One region of the Sanguibacter sp. Z1732 genome, then DNA from elsewhere that is predicted to be linked to it. Evidence: predicted binding sites of a transcription regulator. Region 1 holds the regulator's gene; the other holds the start of a gene.
The links. The regulator HrcA, encoded in region 1, represses chaperone genes, less so after heat shock. The targets are predictions, from matches to a motif close to TTNGCACTCGNNNNNNNCGAGTGCNAA.

Region 1 (6,990 bases):
CTCGAACCCCCCGCCGGGGATGTTCATCCCCACCGCTCGTGGGATCGCCCGCAGCAGTGCCCCCGGAGCGCCGGTGTTACGCAGGTAGACGTCGGCCGCGAATGCGACTTGCTGACGGGGCTGGACCACCGGGGCGGAGACCAGCACCACGAAGTTGACCTGGTCGTAGGCGGCACCGGCCACCGTGGCGATGTAGGCGCCTTCGGACTCCCCGTAGATACCCGTCTGACCGGAATCAACTCCCGGCCAATCGGCGAGTACGTCGAAGGAGACCATGTAGTCGGCCGCCATCTGGACGTAGTTGCGGTTGCGCACCGTGTAGGTGTCCATCCGCTTGGCCGGCACCAGCACGTAGAGACCGGCGCTGGCGAGCTCGCGGGCCTGGTCGGCGAAGGAGGTGGCCCGACCGGTTCCGGCCCCGTGCATCAGCAGGATGCCCGGCCGGTCCGGCCCGGCATCGACGGGATAGGTCAGGCGTGCCGGCACGCTGACCTCACCCAGATCGACCTCGAAGTCCTCGCTGGCGGTGGCGTAGGTGCCCACCGGGTCGGTGCGGACGTCGGAGCCGATGGTGGTCTCCCGGGTCTGGGACTCCACCTGGTCCTGGATCAGCTCCGGGTGCCAGCGAGGCCCCGCCAACGAGCCGATCGTGCCCAGGATCAGCACCAACCCGAGCACGGCAAGCCACCTGCGCACCACCAACGCGAGCCCCCCGGGTACTCAGAAGCCCAGACGCTGTAACTGCTTGGGGTCACGCTGCCAGTCCTTGGCGACCTTCACGTGTAGGTCCAGGAACACCGCGGCACCCAGCAGCGCCTCGATCCCGGCCCTGGCCCGGGTGCCCACCTCGCGCAGGCGCGCACCCTTGGCACCGATCACGATGCCCTTCTGTGAGTCCCGCTCCACGAACAGGTTCACCCGCACATCCAGCAGGGCGCGACCATCCTTGGCCGGGCGGTCCCGTTGCACGATCTCCTCCACGACCACGGCCAGGGAGTGTGGCAACTCATCGCGCACCCCGTCCAGGGCGGCCTCGCGAACCAGTTCGGCGACCATCACCGAGTCGGGCTCGTCGGTCAGATCCCCGTCCGGGTACAGCGGGGGCGACGGCGGCAGGTGGGAGAACAGCACACCGGTCAGCACGTCGAGCTGGTGGTTGGCCAGCGCTGAGACCGGCACGATGTCGGCCCACGAACCGAGGTCGGCCACGGCAAGCAGGTGCTCGGTCAGCGCCGGCCTGCTGACCACGTCGGTCTTGGTCACCACGGCCACCACCGGGGTGGTGGCATCGGCGAGCTGCGCGGCGATGTACCGGTCCCCGGGCCCGATCGGTTGATCGGCGGGTAGACAGAAGACGATGAGATCCACCTGCGACAGGGTCTGCATCACCAGGTCGTTCAGGCGCTCCCCCAGCAGGGTGCGAGGGCGGTGCAGGCCCGGAGTGTCCACCAGGACCAGTTGGCCGTCCGCACGGTGCACGATGCCGCGGATGGTGTGCCGGGTGGTCTGAGGACGTCCGGAGGTGATCGCCACCTTGTGCCCCACCAGGGCGTTGGTGAGCGTGGACTTGCCCGCGTTCGGGCGTCCCACCACACAGGCGAAACCCGCCCGGTACTCGGGACTCGCCTGCTGCCCGCCCTGCCCCTGGTGAGGCGCCCGGGCGGACTCCTCTCCCGCCTTCGTCATGAGCCCTGCTCGGAGCGGCCCGGAACCGTGGGCCGTGAACCGAGGAAGGTGAGCAGCAACCGGCGCTGCAGGGCGAACATCTCCTTCTCCTCCTCCGGCTCGGCGTGGTCGTAGCCGAGCAGGTGCAGGATCCCGTGCGTGGTGAGCAGAAGCATCTCCTCATCGGCGGAGTGTCCTGCGGTGCGCGCTTGGTCGATGGCCACCTGCGGGCACAGCACCACCGATCCCAGGATGCCTTCGGAACTCGGTGTGCCGGGGCTACCGGGGCGCAGTTCATCCATCGGGAAGGCCAGGACGTCGGTGGCCCCGGTGGCGTCCATCCACCGCTCGTTCAACTCGGTCATCACCTCGGCGTCGACGAAGCGAACCTCGAGTTCGGCCTGGGGGTGAACATGCATCTCGTCGAGCACGAAGGTGGCCAGTGCCGCGAACTCGGACTCATCCACCGCGTGCGCGGACTCGTTGGCGACCTCGGTGCTCATCGTCGTCGTCCCTCCTGGGAATGGGCGCTGCGACGGTGCATCTCGCTACGGCGCAGGCCCTCGTCATAGCGCCCGTAGGCGTCGATGATGTCGGCCACCAACCGGTGCCGCACCACGTCCTTGCTGGACAGTCGGCAGAAGGCGACGTCGTCGATGTCGTCGAGGATCTCCTGCACCACGTGCAGTCCCGAGCGGGTGCCGTCGGGCAGGTCCACCTGGGTGACGTCACCGGTGACCACGATCGTGGAACCGAATCCCAGGCGGGTCAGGAACATCTTCATCTGCTCCGCGGAGGTGTTCTGGGCCTCGTCCAGGATGATGAAGGCATCGTTCAGCGTACGGCCACGCATATAGGCCAGCGGCGCCACCTCGATGGTGCCGGCCGCCATCAGCCGCGGGATGGACTCGGGGTCAAGCATGTCGTGCAGGGCGTCGTAGAGCGGGCGCAGGTACGGGTCGATCTTGTCGTTCAGGCTGCCGGGCAGGAATCCCAGCCGCTCCCCCGCCTCCACCGCGGGCCGGGTCAGCACGATCCGGTTCACCTGCTTGGCCTGCAGCGCCTGGACGGCCTTGGCCATCGCCAAGTAGGTCTTTCCGGTGCCGGCCGGCCCGATCCCGAACACCACCGTGTTGGCGTCGATGGCCTCCACGTACTGCTTCTGTCCCAGCGTCTTGGGCCGGATGGTGCGCCCGCGGCTGGACAGGATGTTCATGGTCAGCACCTCGGCGGGGCGTTCCATGGTCGCGGCGGTCAGGATCGTGATTGCCCGCTCCCACCGCGTCGGCGGTGAGCGGCTGGGCCGAGGAGGCGATCTGCGTCAGTTCATCGATGAGCCGCTTGGCCAGGTCCACATCGCCCTTGGGGCCACTGAGCGCGATCTGGTTCCCGCGCACGTGCACATCGAGGCCGGGGAACCCCTCCTCCACGGCACGGAGCACCTCATCTCGCTGACCGAGCAGGGCCACCATCGGGACGTGCGCCGGTACGGTGACCTCCTCGCGGACATGGCCGGGTTGCGGTTCAAGGGTGGGATCGGTCATGGGCCGGGCCGTCGCCCAGGGTCTCCTTGCTCGGACGGGGTCCACACATCGTGGGGACCGGACACTGCGGAGTCTACGAGATCGACCGATCCGGCCGTGGTCTGGCCCTCGGGTCAGCGTCCGGAGAAGCGGTCCCGCAGCCGTGAGAACATCCCGGAGCCGGCCGGGGCCAGCCGCCCCTGCGGGCGTTCCTCACCGCGCTCGGCGGCCAGGTCCTTGAGTAGCCCCTCCTGGGTCTCGTCCAGCCCGGTGGGCACCCTGACCTGGATGTGTACGTGCAGGTCACCGCGGCGGCCACCACTGCTGAGCACACCCACGCCCAGTCCGCGCAGGGTCAGGACCTCCTCGGGCTGGGTGCCGGCACGCACGTCGATGTCCTGGTCGCCGTCGAGGGTCTCGATGGTCAGCACCGTGCCCAGCGCCGCGGCCGTCATCGGCAGTTCCACCGTGCAGTGCAGATCGTTGCCGCGGCGGGTGAACGTCGGGTGGGACTTCTCCCGGATCTCCACGTACAGGTCACCAGGGGGTCCACCGCCCGGACCGGTCTCACCCTGACCGGTGAGTTTGATCCGGGTGCCCTCGTCCACCCCGGCGGGGATGTTGATGTTGATGGTGCGGCGGGAGCGGACGCGACCCTCGCCGGAGCACTCGGCGCACGGGTGCTCGATCACGGAGCCGAAGCCCTGGCAGGCCGCGCACGCCTGGCTGGTCATCACATTGCCGAGGAAGGAGCGGGCTACCCGCTGCACCGAACCGCGGCCCCCGCACATGTCACAGGTGCGCGGACCCGTCCCGGGCGCACAGCAGGTGCCGTGGCAGGTTTGACAGACCACGGCGGTGTCCACCTCGAGGTCCTTGGTCACCCCGAAGGTGGCCTCCTCCAGCGTGACGGTGACCCGCAGCAGCGCGTCCTGGCCGCGCCGGGCCCGCGGGGTGGGGCCACGCTGGCCGCCGCCACCGGCAGCGGCGGAGAAGAAGTCGAAGATGTCGGAGAACGGGAAGTCCCCACCGCCACCGCCGTTCATCCCACCCAGTCCGCCGGCGTCGTACTGGCGACGCTTGTCCGGATTGGACAGCACGTCATGGGCGGCGGCGATGTCCTTGAACTTCTCGGCACCATCCGCTCCGGCCACGTCGGGATGGTGCTGGCGCGCCAACTTACGGTAGGCGCGCTTGATCTCCTCGGTACTGGCGTCGCGTTCGACACCGAGAACGGCGTAGTAGTCGCTCACTGATCGCTTTCTTGACTCATCGACTCAGGCGGACAGGATCCTGGACAGGTAACGCGCCACGGCGCGGACCGTGGCCATCGTGGTGGGGTAATCCATGCGGGTCGGGCCCAGGACCCCCACCTGGGCGATCGCCTGGCTTCCGGTCCCACCGTAACCCCCCGCGACCACGGAGGTCTCGGACAGGTGCTCGGAGGAGGTCTCGCGACCGATCCGTACCGCCGGCGAGGCACCGGAGGCGTCCTCGGCCATCTCCGAGAGCAACCGCAACAGCACCACCTGCTCCTCCAGTGCCTCCAGGACCGGTGAGATGGTGCGGGTGAAGTCGGTGTCGGATCGGGCCAGGTTCGCCGTCCCGGCCATCACGATCCGATCCTCGACGTCCTCCCCGACGGTATCCAGCACCGCGCTCACCACCTCGGCGACCATGGCCCGCTCCTCGGGGTCGAAGACGTTCTCCAGATCGGTCAGTGCGCTGCGCAGCCCGGGCAGTTCCCGGCCGGCACCCAGGGCGTTGATCCGGGCCCGCAGTTCCCCGAGCACCGCCGCATCCATCGCCTCGGGCATCGCCACCATGCGCTGTTCCACGCGCCCGGTGTCGGTGATGATGACCACCATCAACCGGGTAGCCGAGACGGGGATCAGTTCGACGTGGCGCAGGGCCGACCGGCGCAGAGAGGGGTATTGCACCACGGCCACCTGCTGGGTGAACTGGGCGAGCAGTCGCACGCTGCGCTCCAGCACGTCGTCGAGGTCCACCGCGCCCTCGAGGAAACCGGCGATGGCACGGCGCTCAGCCACCGATAGGGGCTTGAGCGCGGCGATCTGATCCACGAAGAACCGGTAACCCTTGTCGGTGGGGATCCGGCCGGCCGAGGTGTGCGGCTGGGCGATGTAGCCACCGTCCTCCAGCGCCGCCATGTCATTGCGGATCGTCGCCGGTGACACGCCGAGGTTGTGCCGTTCCACGAGGTTGCGGGACCCGACCGGCTCACGGGATCGCACGTAGTCCTGCACGATCGCGCGCAGTACCTCCAGTTGACGTTCCGAACTCATCCCGGGCCTCCTCTCCGCGTGGTCCCTCATCATGCGCCTCATGGTCGGCACCGGCGCCCCGAGGGCCCTTGGTGCCGTGATCGACCGCCACCGGCGGCAGTGTGGATCAGCACTCACCGGTTTCGAGTGCCAATTCTACGCGTCGCTGCGCCGAATACCCCAGCGATGTGCGTAGCCTCACCCGGATGAGCCCTTCGCAGTATCCAGGATTCGATCGTTACGGCACCGACGTGCTCTCCGCCGACCCCCACCCGGTCGCCGCACCGGTGCCCAAGGTCCCGGCCCAGGTGGGCCTGGTGGTGGAGGACGCCGAGACAGGCTTCACCGGTGCGGTGGTGCGGGTGGAGAAGTCCGGCGGGATGGTCGTGGTGGTACTGGCCGACCGGCACGAGAAGGAGCGGGCGTTCCGGCTCGGGCCCGGGTTCTGGGTGGACGGTAAGCCGGTGCACCTGGTCCTCCCACCGGCCAGTGCTCGGACTACCCGGGCCCGCACCGCCTCGGGTTCTCGCGCCGTGACCGGCGCCCGGGCTCGGGTGGCCCGGGCTTCCCGGATCTGGGTGGAGGGACGCCACGACGCTGAACTGATCGAGAAGGTCTGGGGCGAGGACCTGCGCCTGGAGGGAGTCGTCGTGGAGATGCTCGACGGCGTGGATCACCTTGCCCGCGCCGCAGCCGACTTCGCGCCCGGTCCGCACCGGCGCCTGGGGGTGCTGGTGGACCATCTGGTGCCGGGATCGAAGGAGTCCCGGATAGCGGCCGAGGCGATGCGCGCATGCGGCGCGCAGAACCTGCTGGTGCTGGGGCACCCGTACGTGGACGTGTGGCAGGCGGTCAAGCCCGCCCGGCTCGGGCTGACCCAGTGGCCCTCGGTGCCACGGGGCGTCGACATCAAGGTCGGCACCCTGACGGCACTGGGTTGGCCGGCCGAGACCCAGGCCGATGTCGCGCTGGCTGGAAACGCATCCTGGGCCGGGTGCGGTCCTACCAGGACCTGGAGCCGGCACTGCTGGGCCGGGTGGAGGAACTGGTCGACTTCGTCAGCGCAGGTCCCCAATGACGGGCGCTCAGCCGCGGAACAGGGTGAACACCCAGTAGCCGATCAGCACCCCGGCCGGGCCCGCCGCGGCGATCAGCACGCTGCGCCGCACCACCGCACCGGCCTGCCAACTCAGCACGGCGGCCGCCGCGATCAGCACCACGATGGCCGCCGAGACCACCGGGGGCCACGCGCCCAGCCCCACGATCGCGGCCAGGCCCAGGACCAGCCCGATCAGGATCGGCATCAGCATCCACGCCGCTTGCTCCGGGACTTCCGGACCGGACCGTTCCTGATCCGCACCGGAGGGTTGGGCAGCGCCCGCGTCACCGGGTGCGCCATCGGGCCGGGACGGTGCGCCGATGACGCCGGTCGTTGCCTCACCGGGTCCGGGCGCCAACGTCTGGTCGTCGCCGGCGTAGCCGGGACCGGGCGACTCGCCGGCCTCGGGCGGTTGCAC
Region 2 (6,990 bases), 1.0 Mb from region 1:
CACGACGCCCAGGTGGCCGAGGAAGCCGAAGCGGTCGCCGCCGACCTTGGCATCGAGGCCACGGTGGAGAGCGCCAGCGCCGCTTCCTCCGGCATCGTGATCGTGCTCCGTCCGGACTTCGTCGGCTGAGCCGTCAGGCCTGCGCGGGACCCCTGCGTTCCTGGGTCCTGCGCCCCGAGCACCTCAGTTGTCCCGCACCTGCTCCGCGGGGGTCAGCACGCCGTCGTCCTCCAGGTGCGCCACGGTGAGCACCACCACCGCCGCACTCCACGCCAGCGGCGCCACCGCGGCCGGGGTGCCGTCGGGGAGACCTTCTCCGGGATCGCACCCAGCGGGGTGCGGTGGGCATCGACCCAGTCCAACCAGTCCAGGGCCATCTGAGGCTCGCCGTTGTGCGCGGCGACCAACGCATACAGCGTGGTCTGCGGGGTCCAGGACAGCGACTGCTCCCGCCAACTCGCGCCCGGTGCCAGCCCGCCGGCGGGCCTGCGCATCGGCGTGATCGAGTCGTGCCACGCCCCGAGGGCCTCGCTCAGGGGTTCCGGTTGGAAGGGCGGCAGCGCGAAGGCGGTGGCAGCGTCGCGGTCGGTGCCACCGGGGTAGCGGGGATAGGTGGGCCCGAAGGTGCTCTCGACAGCCGTGCGCAACCGGTCGGCGGCGGCGCCGGTGCGCAGCGCCAGGTCCATGTCGCCGGCACCGGACCAGATCCGGGTGGCCGCGTGCAGGCCGGCCAGGACCGGGGCGGCGGTGCCCAGCGTCAGGTCCTGCTCTGGGTGCTCCCAGTAGTCCGCGCTCGGCGGCGGCAGCGAGTCCGGAGTCTCGGCCTGGTGCAGTAACTGAGCGGTGGAGCGGGCCAGTAGTGGCGTGAGGTCGTGGTGGATCCGCTCACGGAGCGGGTCGTCCGGGGCCAGCGTGGCCAGGACGTGGTCGGTGGCCCACAGCACCCAACCGGTTCCGTCGGTCTGGATGCCCCGGCCATCCGGCGGTCCGGAGGCGTCGGGGAGATAGCGGGCCTCGAAGGTGCCGTCGGGGTGTTGCACGCGCTGCAGGAAGGCCAGCACCTCCACCGCGTCCCGGGGGTGCCCGGCGCCGGCCAGCGCGGCGGCGATGAAGGAGGCATCCCGCGGCCACACGTACCGCCAGTTCGGGTTGTACCCGGCAAGGGCGGCGCCGTCGTCGAGGGTCAGGGCACGGATGTCCAGCAGTGCGCCGGTGACCATCTCCTCGTAGGCGCTTCCGGTGCCGGGAACCGATCCGGCGGCGAGCCAGTCGCGGTCCGCCTGGGCTCGTTCGTGCGCGTCCCGGTGCTGTCCCGCGGAGGTATCCGGAGTGGGGGCGAGGACCCGGCTGCCGCGCAGGTAGGAGACCTCGGCGCCGGGCAGGATCACGGCCCGTTCACCGTCGGGGCGCACCTGCACGCCCCAGGCGTAGGGATCCACCTCATCGATGCGTCGTGGGTCCCACAGGTCGGTCCGCGCGAGCGCCATCCCGGTCAGCAGAGCGGCCAGGACCACTGCGGTGAGGACGATGAGTGGGCGACGGTGCATGGTCGCCCGATCCTACGAGAAGCGCTCGAGCGGGTGGGCTGCGGAGGGGGTGCGGCCCGGATCGCCGGCTGGCCACAGGGCGCAGGTGCGGCGGGGTGGGCTGCGGAGGGGGTGCGGCCCCACAGGGCGCACGTGCGGCGGGTGGGGGCGAGGTGGGATGCTGCGATGGTCGGAGAGTCGGTCGGGGCGGTGGTCAGACGGCTGTCCAAGAAGTGGCACCAGCGAAGGCCGAAGCGGTAGGAGGGCGATGGGCGAGCGAGCGGTAACCGACGTCGTCGTGGTCGGTTCCGGGCCGAACGGCCTGGCCGCCGCGGTCACGATGGCCCGCGCCGGACTGGATGTGCACCTGTACGAAGCCGAGCCCACCCTCGGCGGGGGCGCGCGTACCGAGAACCTTGGCCTGGCCGGCAACCTGCAGCACGACATCTGCTCCGCGGTGCACCCCCTGGCCCTGGCCAGCCCGTTCTTCGCCGAGTTCGACCTGCCGGCCCGTGGGGTGCAGTTCACCGTCCCCGAGATTGCCTACGCCCAGCCCCTCGACGACCAACCCGCCGCCCTCGCCTACACCGACCTGGAGCGCACCGCAGCAGCCCTGGGGGCCGACGGCGGCGCCTGGCGGTCGCTGTTCGGCCCCTTGGTACAGCACGAGCCCGCGGTCCTCGGGATCGGACTGGCCGACATGCGCGCCATCCCCGCCGCGCTGCGCAACCCCAGCGGGCTCCTCGGCGCGCTGCACTACGGCCTGCGCGTTCTGGAACAGGGCAGCCCGCTATGGAACACCCGATTCCGGGCAGACGCCGCCCCGGCCCTGTTTACCGGGGTGGCCGCCCACGGCATCGCCGGGATGCCCGGGCTTGCGCCCGCCGGCCTCGGACTGCTGCTCGGCCTGCTGGCACACACCTCCGGGTGGGCGCTCCCGGTGGGCGGGTCCCGAGCGATCGCCAACGCGATGGTGGCGGATCTGCGTAGCCACGGTGCGACCATCCACACCGACACGCTGATCCAGGATTACCGGCAACTGCCACGTGCCCGGTCCTACCTCTTCGACACCACACCTGGCGCGATCGCGCGGATCTGGGGGGACCGGCTCCCACCCCGCACCGCCACCCGGTTGCGCCGGTACCGGCACGGCAATGCCGCCGCCAAGGTCGACTTCGTGCTCTCCGAACCGGTGCCCTGGCGCGATGCCCCGGTGGGGCGGGCCGGGACCGTGCACGTGGGCGGCTCGCGGGCGGACATGGTGCGCGCCGAGGCCCAGGTGGCCGCCGGCGCACACGCTGAGCAGCCGATGGTGCTGCTCAGCGACCCCGCCGTCGCTGACCCCGCGCGCAGCCGGGACGGACTGCGGCCGCTGTGGACCTACGCGCACGTGCCCGCCGGATCGACGGCGGACGTCACCGAAGCGGTCACGGCGCAGATCGAACGGTTCGCTCCGGGCTTCCGGGATGTGGTCGTCGATGCCCGGTGCACCCCAGCGGCGCAGATGAGCCGGACGAACGCCAACTACGTCGGCGGGGACATCAGCAACGGTGCCCTGGATCTGCGCCGCATCCTCGGTGCCCCCCTGACAAGCCTCAACCCCTACCGTGCGGGCATCCCCGGGGTGTATCTGTGCTCAGCCGCCACCCCACCGGCCCCCGGGGTTCACGGGATGTGCGGCCACCATGGCGCCCGGTGGGCGCTGCGGGAACGCTTCGGGATCCATCAGATGCCCGGTCTCGGGCCGCGGTGAGAGACCCGGCCCAGCAACCAGTGGGTGCCCTTCGCCCCGTCGATTTCGTCCAAGACGGCGGCACGATCCGCGCAGAGCGAGCCCGGCAGCAGCCGTGATGAGCGTGTGACCAAAGGTGAGATACCGCACCGAAGGCCTGCGTCGTCGTCGATCCTGCTTGCACTCTCACCCCTAGAGTGCCAATAATGGCGTTAGCACTCTCGACCTGAGAGTGACAACTGTGGCCGGTAAGACGAGGTGCCGCGGGATGCGTGACGTGAACGCATGTCGGGGCATCGTCCGTCGCGGGCGTCGAACCGGCTTTCGTCCGCCAGCAGGAGGATTAAACCCGAATGGCAAAGATGATTGCTTTCGACGAGGAGGCTCGTCGCGGTATGGAGCGTGGACTGAACGTCCTCGCCGATACCGTGAAGGTCACCCTCGGCCCCAGGGGCCGCAACGTCGTTCTGGAGAAGAAGTGGGGCGCCCCCACGATCACCAACGACGGCGTGTCCATCGCCAAGGAGATCGAGCTCGACGAGCCGTACGAGAAGATCGGCGCTGAACTCGTCAAGGAGGTCGCCAAGAAGACCGATGACGTGGCCGGCGACGGCACCACCACCGCCACCGTGCTCGCCCAGGCGCTCGTGCGCGAGGGCCTGCGCAACGTGGCCGCCGGTGCCAACCCGATCGCGCTGAAGCGCGGCATCGAGAAGGCCGTTGAGGCCGTGACCGAGTCGCTGCTCAGCAACGCCACCGAGATCGAGACCAAGGAGCAGATCGCCGCCACCGCGGGGATCTCCGCCGGTGACCCGGCCATCGGTGAACTGATCGCCGAGGCCATGGACAAGGTCGGCAACGAGGGTGTCATCACCGTCGAGGAGTCCCAGGCCCTGGGCCTGGAGCTCGAGCTGACCGAGGGTATGCGCTTCGACAAGGGCTTCCTGTCCGCATACTTCGTGACCGACCAGGAGCGTCAGGAGGCCGTCCTCGAGGACGCCTACGTGCTGCTGGTGGAGTCCAAGATCACCAACGTCAAGGACCTGCTGCCGCTGCTGGAGAAGGTCATCCAGTCCGGCAAGCCGCTGATCATCATCTCCGAGGACGTCGAGGGCGAAGCCCTGGCGACCCTGGTGGTGAACAAGATCCGTGGCACCTTCAAGTCCGTGGCCGTCAAGGCCCCCGGCTTCGGTGACCGCCGCAAGGCGATGCTGAACGACATGGCCATCCTCACCGGTGGTCAGGTCATCTCCGAGACCGTGGGTCTGTCCCTGGAGAACGCCACCCTGGACATGCTGGGCCAGGCCCGCAAGGTGGTTGTCACCAAGGACGAGACCACGATCGTCGAGGGTGCCGGCGAGGCCGACGCGATCGAGGGCCGGGTCAACCAGATCCGCGCCGAGATCGAGAACTCCGACTCCGACTACGACCGCGAGAAGCTCCAGGAGCGCCTGGCCAAGCTCGCCGGTGGTGTGGCCGTCATCCGTGCGGGTGCCGCCACGGAGGTGGAGCTCAAGGAGCGCAAGCACCGCATCGAGGACGCCGTGCGTAACGCCAAGGCTGCTGTGGAAGAGGGCATCGTCGCCGGTGGTGGCGTGGCCCTGATCCAGGCCGCCGCCCGGGCGTTCGAGGGCCTGACCCTCGAAGCGGACGAGGCGACCGGGGCGAACATCGTCAAGGTGGCCGTGGACGCGCCGCTGAAGCAGATCGCCGTGAACGCCGGCCTCGAGGGCGGCGTCGTGGTGGAGCGGGTGCGTGGGTTGGAGAACAACCACGGCCTGAACGCCGCCACCGGTGAGTACGAGGACCTGCTCGCCGCAGGCATCGCCGACCCGGTCAAGGTGACCCGCTCTGCACTGCAGAACGCCTCCTCGATCGCCGGTCTGTTCCTCACCACCGAGGCCATCGTGGCCGACAAGCCGGAGCCGCCCTCGGCCCCGGCCGGCGGTGGCGAGCCGGACATGGGCGGCATGGGCTTCTGATCTGACCGATCAGATGCTCGGCTGACCAGCTGAAACACACACGGCCCCCGATCCCTCGTGGATCGGGGGCCGTTGTGGTTTCTGACGGGATCGTTGCTGGCCAGGATCGACGCGACATTGAGCGGACTCGCGCACGGGGGTCGCGCACAGGGGGTGCTGTGCTCAGGGCGTGGAGGTGAGGGTGGCCAGTTCGGCGCGCAGGTTCGCCCGGGCCGCCTCCTGCCACAACTCCCGGCCTCGGTCAGTGCGGTAGAGGGGCTCCAGTTCCAGCAGATGGCGGACGACGGCGGTGCGCCCCTTGATGAAGTCGGCGTGCGGCACGTGGGAGTACTCCGCGCGCACGTCGCGGGCGTAGCGCCGGTATCCGGTCGCCTCGCGGGCGAGGACGGCCAAGTCGGCATCGCAGAGCAGTGCGCCGTGGTGGTCACCCGGTTCGGGGGAGTGGGTGCGGGTGAGGAGTACCAGTCGGGCGACTTCCTCGATGCGGTCGCTCGGGAGGGCCTCGGGACCCAGCGCCTCGGGCCCGAGTTCGGCGCGGGCCAGGTCGGCGCTGGCCTGCTCGTCCTCACCGGGGACACCGTCGTAGACCGCGTCGTGGAACCAGGCGGCCAGCACCACTGGCAGCGGGGCAGGATCCGGGTCGCACAGCAGGTCCAGGGCCGCGAGCACATCACGTAGATGGCGCAGGTCGTGATAGCGCCGGTGCGGCTGCGCCCAGCGTTCGATCAGATCCGCGCCCAGGGCAACTGCCGCCGGTACTGGACCTGACGCGCCACGGTGAGTTACGTCGTCGTCGGGCCTGTCCTGCCAGCGTTCGACCGTGCTGCCCCAGAACGCGCTCAGCACGCGACGCAGCGTCTCGGGGCGGTCGCGCGCCGGAATCCGCAGGCCGGAGTTCCGTAGCCGGCGGATCAACTCGCGCCCACTGACCGCGATCGCGCCCCGGGCCACCAGGTCGTCATAACGGTGGGCGGGCACGTCGTAGTGGTCCATGTCGAAGGCCTGCTCGGGAAGGCCGGCACGGGTGGCGAAGTCGTGCAGTTCCTCCAGGGACTGATCGGAGACCAGAGGTGAGCGAACACCGTGCCGTGGGCCGGCCAGGTGGGCGGATCGATGAGGATAGCCACCCCTTCAGCCTAAGTCCGCGCCGGAGGAGGGGTGTGCCCCGCTACGCCCCGCCGCTCTACGCCCGCCGCTCTACGCCCGCCGGGCAGACCCCGGCAGCAGCCCCTCAGCGCGCAGGCCCAGCCGCAATGCCGTCGACAGGTGGCGGGAGCCCCCGAGCCGTCTCAACTCCGCCAGTGCGGTGCCGTTCGCAAGCGCTCGATAGTCGCCGTAGCGCACCGCCTCGATCGCCCGCAGCACGGCCAGACCGTGGGTATCCAGCGCACTGTGGCCGGTGTCGGCCAGGGGTACGAGCACCCCATCAGCCGGACGTCCCCCTGGCATGCCACGGGCCCGGCCGTAGTGGCCGGGTGTGGGGCGGGGCATTCAGGTATGCCAGGTGACCCCGGTGGGTGTGACGGTGGCGGTCAGACCATTGCTGTGCACGTGGGTGTGGTGGCGTTGGCACAGCAGGGCTCCGTTGTCCAGGTCGGTGGGTCCGCCGTGGGCCCAGAACTGGACGTGATGGGCTTGGCACCATTGAGCAGGGATCGTGCAGCCGGGGAACGAACACCCCTTATCGCGATGCCACAGGGCTCGCTGTTGGGCGCGGGTGAACAGGCGCTCATCACGGCCCTGATCGAGG

Region 2: the regulator HrcA is predicted to act here: its motif matches at 3,436-3,462, upstream of groL (chaperonin GroEL).

Annotation. Positions count from the first base shown of each region.
Region 1 is NZ_CP194857.1:3,105,733-3,112,722, reverse strand. It holds gene ACRRRO_RS16320 (alpha/beta hydrolase family protein) at 1-678, opposite strand, end outside; gene era (GTPase Era) at 721-1,686, opposite strand; gene ybeY (rRNA maturation RNase YbeY) at 1,683-2,168, opposite strand; partial or broken gene ACRRRO_RS16305 (PhoH family protein) at 2,165-3,209, opposite strand; gene dnaJ (molecular chaperone DnaJ) at 3,323-4,441, opposite strand; gene hrcA (heat-inducible transcriptional repressor HrcA) at 4,466-5,494, opposite strand; partial or broken gene ACRRRO_RS16290 (DUF3097 domain-containing protein) at 5,680-6,551, shown strand; gene ACRRRO_RS16285 (hypothetical protein) at 6,559-6,990, opposite strand, start outside.
Region 2 is NZ_CP194857.1:2,059,174-2,066,163, forward strand. It holds gene ACRRRO_RS10960 (LytR C-terminal domain-containing protein) at 1-129, shown strand, start outside; gene ACRRRO_RS10965 (glycoside hydrolase family 15) at 213-1,547, opposite strand; gene ACRRRO_RS10970 (phytoene desaturase family protein) at 1,795-3,279, shown strand; gene groL (chaperonin GroEL) at 3,612-5,240, shown strand; partial or broken gene ACRRRO_RS10980 (DUF4031 domain-containing protein) at 5,403-6,367, opposite strand; gene ACRRRO_RS10985 (hypothetical protein) at 6,438-6,731, opposite strand; gene ACRRRO_RS10990 (DUF222 domain-containing protein) at 6,732-6,990, opposite strand, start outside.